One region of the Comamonas kerstersii genome, then DNA from elsewhere that is predicted to be linked to it. Evidence: predicted binding sites of a transcription regulator. Region 1 holds the regulator's gene; each other region holds the start of a gene.
The links. Region 1 encodes FNR, which switches genes on or off when oxygen is low (the NO sensors DNR and NnrR bind a similar motif). Its sites were predicted from a motif close to TTGATNNNNATCAA; they were not measured.
Positions count from the first base shown of each region.

Region 2: cyoA (ubiquinol oxidase subunit II) is a predicted target of FNR. The motif match lies at 2,087-2,100, and genes of this name have one in related genera.
Region 3: B5M06_RS16035 (OmpW/AlkL family protein) is a predicted target of FNR. The motif match lies at 1,874-1,887, and genes of this name have one in related genera.

Region 1 is NZ_CP020121.1:2,507,001-2,510,279, forward strand. It holds gene ccoG (cytochrome c oxidase accessory protein CcoG) at 1-709, shown strand, start outside; gene B5M06_RS11735 (FixH family protein) at 776-1,054, shown strand; gene fnr (fumarate/nitrate reduction transcriptional regulator Fnr) at 1,254-1,985, opposite strand; gene hemN (oxygen-independent coproporphyrinogen III oxidase) at 2,193-3,279, shown strand, end outside.
Region 2 is NZ_CP020121.1:1,629,768-1,633,046, reverse strand. It holds gene cyoB (cytochrome o ubiquinol oxidase subunit I) at 1-774, opposite strand, end outside; gene cyoA (ubiquinol oxidase subunit II) at 836-1,867, opposite strand; gene uvrA (excinuclease ABC subunit UvrA) at 2,377-3,279, shown strand, end outside.
Region 3 is NZ_CP020121.1:3,417,437-3,420,715, forward strand. It holds gene B5M06_RS16030 (O-acetylhomoserine aminocarboxypropyltransferase/cysteine synthase family protein) at 1-1,069, shown strand, start outside; gene B5M06_RS16035 (OmpW/AlkL family protein) at 1,192-1,800, opposite strand; gene B5M06_RS16040 (rhodanese-like domain-containing protein) at 2,079-2,942, opposite strand; gene gcvT (glycine cleavage system aminomethyltransferase GcvT) at 3,127-3,279, shown strand, end outside.

The DNA.
Region 1 (3,279 bases):
GCTGATTGTGAGCTACGACGCACAGCGTGGTGAACAGCGCGGCCCCCGCAAGAAAGATGTGGACTACAAGGCGCAAGGACTGGGTGACTGCATTGACTGCAAGCTGTGTGTACAGGTCTGCCCTGTGGGTATTGATATCCGCAACGGCCTGCAGTACGAGTGCATTGGCTGCGGCCTGTGCATCGATGCATGCAACAGCGTGATGGATAACATGCACTATCCACGTGGCTTGGTGCGCTTGACCACCCAGAATGCGGTGAACCAAGGCTGGAAGAGCGCACAGATCTGGCAACGCATTGCACGTCCACGGGTGCTGATTTATTCGAGCATTTTGCTGGCACTGGCAGCGGCCATGGCCATCAGTCTGGCCATCAGAGAACCGCTGAAGGTGGACGTCATCCGTGACCGCGCTTCACTGGCACGCATTGTTGCAGGCGGCAAGCTCGAAAATGTGTATCGTCTGCAGGTGATGAACGCGACCGAGCAAGCGCAGACCTATAAGGTGTCGGTGCAGGGTATTCAAGGCATTGAGCTGGTGGAAGGGCAGACCGTCAAGGTTGATCCTGCACAGACGCGCGGCGTAGCGGTGCGAGTGCAGATTCCTTACGGTGCGGCCAGCGCTGGCTCACACGCCATTGAGTTTGATATCGCAGCGCAAAGTGGCCAAGGGCATGTGACGGAGAAATCTGTCTTCCTCGTGCCGCGCTAAAAATGATCCTGTAGTGTGCATGGCGTTGCTGTGCACACTTTCTGTTGAAGGAAGAGAGTGTTCGAAATGTCCCAGCTAGGAAAACAAGTGGAGTCAGCATCCGGTCCGTGGTGGAAGTATGGCCATGTATGGATGGTGCTGGCAGGCCCTGCCATCGTCGTGGTGGCAGGCGTTGTGACGGCCATGATTGCCATGGATGGCGCTGACCCTGTGGTGGATCCGAACTACTACCAGGAGGGGCTGAATATCAACCAGAAGCTGGAAAAAAGCCTGGCGCCTGCAGGCGCCGTGCGCAACCATGTTGTTACACCTGATGAAGATTTGCCTGATCTGACACCCAAGTGATACTTGCAGCTTCTTAAAAAGAGGAGCGGCTAGCGCTTGTTTTATGGGTGTTTGAGATACTTTTGTATCTGAAATACTGATAAATCAAGCGCTAGCCGCTATTTTTTATGCGGTGTAGATGCTCTGGCATCGCACCCAAAGCAAACGCCCACAGCATGCAGTGGGCGTTTGGGTGTGTGAGAGCGCAGGCTGGCTGAGTTTACAGCTGCTTGTTGCAGTCGTGCTGGCTGTTGACCAGGCGCTGCAGGGCGGCAGTGTCCAGAATTCGAACGTGGCGCTGCTTCACTTCGACCCAGCCTTCATCCACAAACTTGGAGAAAGTGCGGCTGACGGTTTCCAGCTTCAGACCCAGATAGCTGCCAATTTCCTCGCGGGTCATACGCAAAATGAGTTCTGACGAGGAGAAGCCGCGTGCATGCAGGCGCTGCACCAGATTCAGAATAAAGGCCGCCAGACGCTCTTCGGCGCGCATGCTGCCCAGCAGCAGCATGACGCTGTGCTCGCGCACGATTTCGCGGCTCATCACTTTGTGTACGTGCGTCTGCAGGGCTGTAACCTCGCGCGAGATCTCTTCGAGGCTGTCAAAGGGCATCACGCAGACTTCGGCATCTTCCAGTGCGATTGCATCGCAGGTGTGGTGGTCATTGACGATGCCATCGAGCCCGATGATCTCTCCCGCCATCTGGAAACCTGTGACCTGATCGCGTCCGTCTTCGGTGGCTACGCATGTCTTGAAAAAGCCCGTGCGGATGGCATACAGCGACGTGAAAGGCTCTCCGTTGCGGAACAGTGTCATCCCGCGCTTGACTTTGCGGCGCGTAGCCACAATGTCGTCGATGCGCTGCAGCTGCTGGTCATTTAAACCGACGGGCATGCACAGTTCACGCAGGTTGCAATTGGAGCAGGTTACTTTGATGGTTGGTGGAGTCATGTACGCAAGGCCTGAACACGAGGTAGACACGGGTGTAAAGGCCAGAATTAAAAGTTGGATGTCAATAAACGGGGACTATCGGGCGCTTGCTATGTATCTCGAATGATTTCAGTCAAATTCTGACACTTCCCTTATGGTGAGTGCTTGATTCATGTCAAGAGTGTGCATGCCATCTTGCTGCACAGTTGCAGCATTAAGGAAGAAAACATGACTGCAGTCACCCCGGAACTCTTGCGTCGCTATGACGTGCCAGGACCTCGTTACACCTCTTATCCTACTGCGGACAGGTTCGTTGAGGCATTTGGTGATAGCGACTATATCTTGGCATTAAAGCAACGCAAAATTTCTGCAGCGGCCAAGTCGCCAATGTCGCTGTATGTGCACATCCCATTTTGTAACTCTTTGTGTTACTACTGTGCATGCAACAAGATCATCACCAAGCACCACGAGCGTGCGGTCACGTACCTACAGTATCTTGAGCGGGAGCTGGATCTGCATCTGGCCCATTGTGGAAGAGGTCAGCTGGTCAGCCAGCTTCACATAGGTGGTGGAACGCCGACATTTCTTTCGGACGAGCAACTGGTGCAGATGTGGGACATGCTGCGCCAGCGCTTTGTCTTTGATGAAGCGGGTGAGTACTCCATTGAAGTTGACCCACGTACTGTGACACGTGAGCGTCTGGCCGCCCTCAAGGCCATGGGCTTTAACCGCCTGAGCTTTGGGGTGCAGGACTTTGACCCGGATGTACAAAAAGCGGTGCACCGTGAGCAGCCTGCCGAGCAGGTGTTTGATCTGGTGGCCGCTTCACGTGAGCTGGGCTTTGAGTCGATCAATGTGGACTTGATCTACGGCCTGCCCAAGCAAAATGAAAAGTCCTTCGCTAGAACGCTGCAGCAAGTGGCCGAGCTGCGCCCTGATCGTATTGCGCTGTATGCCTATGCACATCTGCCCGAGCGCTTCAAGCCTCAGCGTCGCATTCTTCAGGCGGATCTGCCTGCAGCAGCGGACAAGGTCAATATGCTGGCTGCGGCGCTGGACAGTTTCATGGAGGCTGGTTATGTGTACGTGGGCATGGACCACTTTGCCCTGCCTGAAGATTCACTGGCCGTAGCCAAGCGCCAGGGTCGCCTGCATCGCAACTTCCAGGGCTACAGCACACAGCCTGACTGCGATCTGATTGCACTGGGTGTTTCGGCCATTGGTCGCGTAGGGGCCACCTACAGCCAGAATGCCAAGACGCTGGAAGAGTATTACGACCTGCTCGATCAGGGGCGTCTGCCCATCGTGCGTGGCC
Region 2 (3,279 bases), 880 kb from region 1:
CGCAGTCAGGATCGGGAAGGAAGCCACGATCAAGGCATTGGTACACAGCGATGTCCACACGAACACAGGCATCTTCATCAGATTCATGCCAGGGGCACGCATCTTGACGATGGTGACGATCAGGTTGATACCCGACAGCGTCGTACCCACACCCGAGAGCTGCAGCGCCCAGATGTAGTAGTCCATGCCCACGCCCGGATTCTGGTTACCCAGATTCGACAGGGCCAGCCAGCCATTGGTGGAGAACTCACCCAGGAACAGCGAAACCATCACCAGAATCGCGCCGGTGGCGGTCATCCAGAACGAGAAGTTGTTCAGGAAAGGGAAGGAAACGTCACGCGCACCGATCTGCAGAGGGATCAGGTAGTTCATGAAACCTGTGACCAGAGGCATGGCCACAAAGAAAATCATGATCACACCGTGTGCGGTGAAGATCTGGTCATAGTGGTGAGGGGGCAGATAGCCCATGCTGTCACCAAAAGCCATGGCCTGCTGGATACGCATCATCACCGCATCGGCAAAGCCGCGCAGCAGCATGACCAGGCCCAGAATGATGTACATGATGCCGATCTTCTTGTGGTCGATCGAGCAGATCCAGTCACGCCACAGAGGACCCCACAGCTTGAACTTGGTCAGTGCAGCCAGCACCACCAAGCCACCAAGCACCACGGCAATAAAAGTCGCCAGCACGATGGGCTCATGGGCCATCGGTATGGATTCCCAGCTGATCCGCCCGAGCAGCGGATCGTTGGGCAACGTTGTTGGTTCAGACATATTGGTCTCTTGCTAAATGACCGGAAAGCCAGCCTGTGCCAGCTTTCCAGCCGTTAACTGCTTATTGCTGCACGGGGCGCTGCTCCAGAAGGGCAACGACTTCGTCCGCGTTTTCCACAGAACACACATCCTGAGGCAGATTCAGACCGGCCGCCTTCATGTAGGCAGCGCCACCCTTGGCATCGATCTCCATCATCTGGCTCATGCACATCTTGCCTTCTTCCACGCACATGTTGAGGATGCGGTCATACAGACCGTCCTGCACGGAAGAGAAGCGTGTCACAGGATTGCGTTCGCTGGGCTTCACCAGTTCCAGATACTTGGCAGCATCCAGCGCCTGGCCTTCGTCCTTGGCTTTTTGCACCCAGGCGTCAAAGCCTTCGTTGTTCAGACCCAGGAACTTGAAAGTCATGCCCGAGAAACCTGCACCGTTGTAGTGCGAGTTCAGACCCTTGTAGGTACCTTCCTTGTTGATCACCGCATTCAGCTGCGTTTCCATGCCAGGCATGGTGTAGATCATGCCGGCCAGGTCAGGCACATAGAAGGCCGACATGGTCTTGGAGGCAGTGAGCTTGAAGAGGATAGGACGGTCCACAGGTGCAGCCAGCTCGTTCACCGTCGCAATACCTTGCTCGGGGTAGAAGAACAGCCACTTCCAGTCCAGCGACACCACCTGAACTTCCAGAGGCTTGACCTCGGCATTCAGGGGCTGCGTGGCGGAAATACGATCCAGTGGTCGATAAGGGTCCAGCTTGTGAGTGCTGATCCATGTGATCGTGCCCAGCACGATGATGATGATCAGAGGAACGCTCCAGATGACCATCTCAAGGGTGGTCGAGTGGTGCCACTCAGGGTCATACTCGGCTTCAGTGTTTGCCTGGCGGTACTTCCAGGCAAACAGCAAAGTCAGCAGGATCACAGGAACGATGATGACCAGCATCAACAAAGTGGCAGTCACCACCAAGTCACCTTGCTGGGCAGCGATGTCCCCTGCGGGATTAAGCACGACGGCCTTGCTGCAACCCGTAAGAGTTGCCGCCAAAGCTGCCGCAGCGAGCCAGAATGGCCCGCGGGTTTCCGTAGATTTAGGCATGCTGTAAACGCGAAAAATGCGCGCTGTTAGGGATAAACGCGGATTACAAAACCCGCCGAATGTACTCCTCCCCAACGACTCCCACCCAAGTCTTTTGATGCAACGCAGTGCATCGTGATGTTTTTCAGGAATTCCCGGTGGACGAATCAAACTTTTGACAACTGTCAAAACCAACGTAAATCGTTGATTATTCAGGAAATACTGAAATAATGAAAAGACTTGACAGATGTCAATCCCCACAGTGTATGCAGACAACACCCGCTGTCAAAAACCCTCGTCATAGCTGCGGTTTTTAGCGTGCCAGAGTGCTGCCCCTCGCTCTGGGCGAGCTGAGCACCCCGTTTCCCTGCATGCCCGGCATCGCATGAAAGATGTTTCCAAAACTTCCCGATGCCACCCGCAATCAAGCAAAGACCGCGCCAGCTTACCCTTAAAACCAGCAGGTCGTGCCAGCCTGCCTAGAATGACCGGCCGCTTTCCTTGTGAGCCTCTTCTACGCGCAGTACACCATGACCCAAGGCCTGATTCGCATCCGTGGCGCCCGCCAGCACAACCTGCAAAACGTTGACTTGGACATTCGCACCGGCGAGTTGACCGTGGTCACCGGGCCGAGCGGCTCGGGCAAGTCGAGCCTGGTGTTCGATACGCTGTTTGCCGAGGGACAGCGCCGCTACGTCGAAACCTTCAGCGCCTATGCGCGCCAGTTTCTGGACCGTATGGACAAGCCGGCCGTGGACCGCGTCGAAGGTGTGCCGCCTGCGATTGCCATTGACCAAACCAACCCCGTGCGCAACTCCCGCTCCACCGTGGGCACGATGACGGAGCTCAACGACCACTTGAAGCTCCTGTTCGCACGCGCCGCGCGTCTGTATGACAAGGAAACCGGCCTGCCCGTGCAGCACGACACGGTGGAAACCATTTACAGCCAGCTGCAGCAGCGCTGCGTTGAAGCCGGTGACCCACGCATTGCGCTGACCTTCCCCGTGGAAATGCCAGCCAACACCACACAGGAAGAGGTGGAGCAGTGGCTGTCGGCCAGCGGCTTTACCAAGATCCAGGCCGAGCGAGAGGTGGAACGCCCGCACGCGGCTGAAGAAATCCCGAGCAAAGGCAAGAAAGCCAAGGCCACCCCACCCGAAAAAATCAAGGTGCTGGACGTGGTGGCCGACCGCTTCCGCTTCAGCCGCGTGGAACGTGCGCGCGCCATTGAAGCCATTGAGGTGGCCCTCAAGCGCGGCTCCGGCCGCATGGTAGTGCACGTCATGCCCGAAGAAGGCGATGCCTATCTATGGAAGTTCTCGCAAGGCCTGCATTGCCCGGAAAGCAATCTGACCTATACCGAGCCCATGCCCTCGCTGTTCTCGTTCAACTCTGCGGTAGGTGCCTGTGAGGCCTGCCGGGGTTTTGGCCGC
Region 3 (3,279 bases), 910 kb from region 1:
GGAAGGCGGTATTGCGGCGCTGGCCGTGGCATCGGGCATGGCCGCCACCACCTACGCCATCCAGACCATTGCAGAGGCCGGCGACAACATCATCTCCGCCAGCACGCTCTACGGCGGCACCTACAACCTGTTTGCCCATACGTTCCCGCAGCAGGGCATTGAGGTGCGCTTTGCCGATCCGCGCGATCCGGCCAGCTTTGGCAAGCTCATCGATGCCAAGACCAAGGCGGTGTTTATTGAGTCCATCGGCAACCCGCTGGGCAATGTGACCGACATCCGCGCGCTGGCCGATGTGGCGCACGCCCACGGTGTGCCACTGATTGTGGACAACACCGTGCCCTCGCCCTACCTGCTACGCCCTATCGAATTTGGTGCAGACATCGTCGTGCACTCGCTCACCAAATACCTGGGCGGCCACGGCACCAGCGTCGGCGGCGCGATTGTGGACAGCGGCAAATTCCCCTGGGCAGCGCACAAGGAGCGCTTCAAGCGTCTGAACGAACCCGACGTCAGCTACCACGGCGTGGTCTATACCGAAGCCCTGGGCGAAGCTGCCTACATCGGCCGCGCCCGCGTGGTGCCGCTGCGCAATATGGGTGCGGCCATCTCGCCCCAGAATGCCTTCCAGATTCTGCAAGGCATTGAAACCCTGGCGCTGCGCATGGACCGCATCTGCGACAACACCCAGAAGATTGCTGAAACCCTGCAACGCCATCCCAAGGTGGAATGGGTGCGCTACGCTGGTCTGAAAGACCATCCCGACCATGCCATCGTGCAAAAACAGTCTCAGGGCCGCGCTTCGGGCATTCTGTCCTTCAGCCTCAAGGCCGAGGATGCGCGCGCTGCCGGTGCCCGCTTCCTGGATGCACTGCAGCTGTTCACACGCCTGGTCAACATCGGCGATGCCAAATCGCTGGCCACCCACCCTGCCTCCACCACCCACCGCCAGCTCGACGCCGCAGAGCTGGCCAAGGCTGGCGTCACCGAAGGCATGGTGCGCCTATCCATCGGCATTGAGCACATCGACGATTTGCTGGCTGACCTGGAGCAGGCGCTGGATAAAGTCTGATCACCAGCCACGGCATCCACAAAAACCGTCCACATTGGTGGACGGTTTTTTTATTCTCCACAGGCAAAAAAACCGCTGTGCCATACAGCACAGCGGTTTGAAAGCCCTTGGAGGATGCCTGCTTAGAAGCGGTAGCCAACGCCAACGCCGATCAGTACGGGGTTCAGCTTGAGTTTGCCCATGTCAACAGCACCATTTCCAGCTGTCACCTTGGTGTCCATGTAGACCTTCTTCACGTCAAAGTTGAGCGACCAGTTCTTATCCAGCGCATAGTCGAAACCAACCTGCAGAGCACCGCCCCAACTGTGGTTTTTCACTTTCCAGCCAATACCTGCTGTGTCCTTTTGGCTAGAGAAACGGGTGTAGTTAATACCAGCGCCCACATAAGGCTTGAAAGCGCCAAAGTTGGTGAAGTGATATTGGGCTGTCAGCGTAGGAGGCAAAGCCTTCAGCGTACCGATCTTGGCATCACCCGCTTTCACATCCAGCTTCTGTGGGTAGGTCAGAATCAGTTCTGCAGCGATATTAGGTGTGAAGAAGTAAGTGATATCGACTTCAGGAATGGTCTTGTCCTTGACGCTCACACCCTGAGCATGCGCAGCGCCACCATTGTGGAAATCGATATTCACAGCACGTGCACGGATTTGCCACTTGCCATCTTGCTGCTGCGCCATTGCAGCACCGGAAGTCAACGCACACAGAGCGGCTACAGCCAGCAGAGTCTTTTTCATAATGGGTATTCAGTTAGTGAACCCGGGGACAGCCCCCGTACAGCCATTGCATCACCGCGATGCACAGCGCCGTTTGCCCTAAGTCAAAAGCCAACCCCAGACATTTCAGAAATGACTGAAATGCTGCTCAAAAGCAACATTTCGTTAGCACCTGCTCACTGCTTTGACAAGGCACTGCCCTGCAGCATCCATTGCTGAACGTAGCGTTGATGCAGGAACGGTGCGCAAGCAAGTGATCTGTTGCAGCTCACCAACACACTTGCCACAGTTCAGCTTCCTCAAGGTTTTTCGTAATAGGGCTGAGCAGCCTCACTGAGCAAACTGGGCTGCAGGCTCATGACATAGGGCAAGCCCAGAAAATTGCGCCAGCCGCTCCAGTCCGCCTGCGTGATTTTTCCGTCATTGTCTGCGTCTACAGGCACAGATGGCTGCGCATACAACTGGGTTTTGCCGCTCGACTGCTTGAAGGCCTGCGCTTTTTTCTCTGTGCTCAGCACACGTCCTGTCTGCACATCTGTGGCCACCATGGGCGCCCCCACAAAGCCCTCCTTGATGACATAGACCGACCGATAGCCCTGCCCTGCAAGCTTGGGGTCTACAGACAGATCAGGCCGCGCCAGCAGGTTGGCGGCCTCTGCGGCACATGCGGCATTGCGGCACAGCACTGCAATAGGCGCATCCTTATAGGGCAGCACATCCACCACGGCCTGCCAGAAATCCGCTGCACTCATGCGCACTTCACTGCCCGGCACCACGCCATAGCGGCATTCGCTGCCATCGTCCGACCGGATCTGGGCTTGCTCTGCACCACTGGGGTGAGGCTGGCACTGACGGTAAATGCGTGGATAAGGCACATGGAAGGCCCCTTCCGGATGGCCCATGCGATATTCCGTGGCATCGCGCACATCCAGCAAAGCCATGCGCTGCGAAGCAGGCAGCTGCGCACTCACATAGGCACGCGCGGCGCTGATGTCTGCGGCATAGTGACGTTCAGGCGCATAAAGCACAGTCGCCGCCGTCGTTGCGGTCTGCGTCTGCGCTTTACCGCCATAGAAACCTTTGACATATGAGCAGCCAGAAGTCAGCAACGCTGCACCTAGGACGCCCATCAGGGTCGTCCACTTCAATGAGTGAGAGAGCATGGTGAATGGATCCAAACCAGAGCTGCATGCACACGCATGCCTCTGAACACAAAGACACGCATCATAGATGCGCGGCCTTGGCTGCCAAGCGTGGGGCTGGATAGCTTTCACACAACATTCAGCAGCGAGAAGCGATCGCCCGCCTAGAATGACTCGACACACCAGAACAGAGGATGACAAGCTTATGAGCAGTGTTTCCCCTTCCCCTGCCGAAGTTCGTACCACGCCCCTGCATGCTTTGCACCTGGCGCTGGGAGCCCGCATGGTGCAGTTCGCAGGCTACGACATGCCTGTGCAATATCCCCAGGGCCTGATAGCAGAGCACCGCCATACCCGC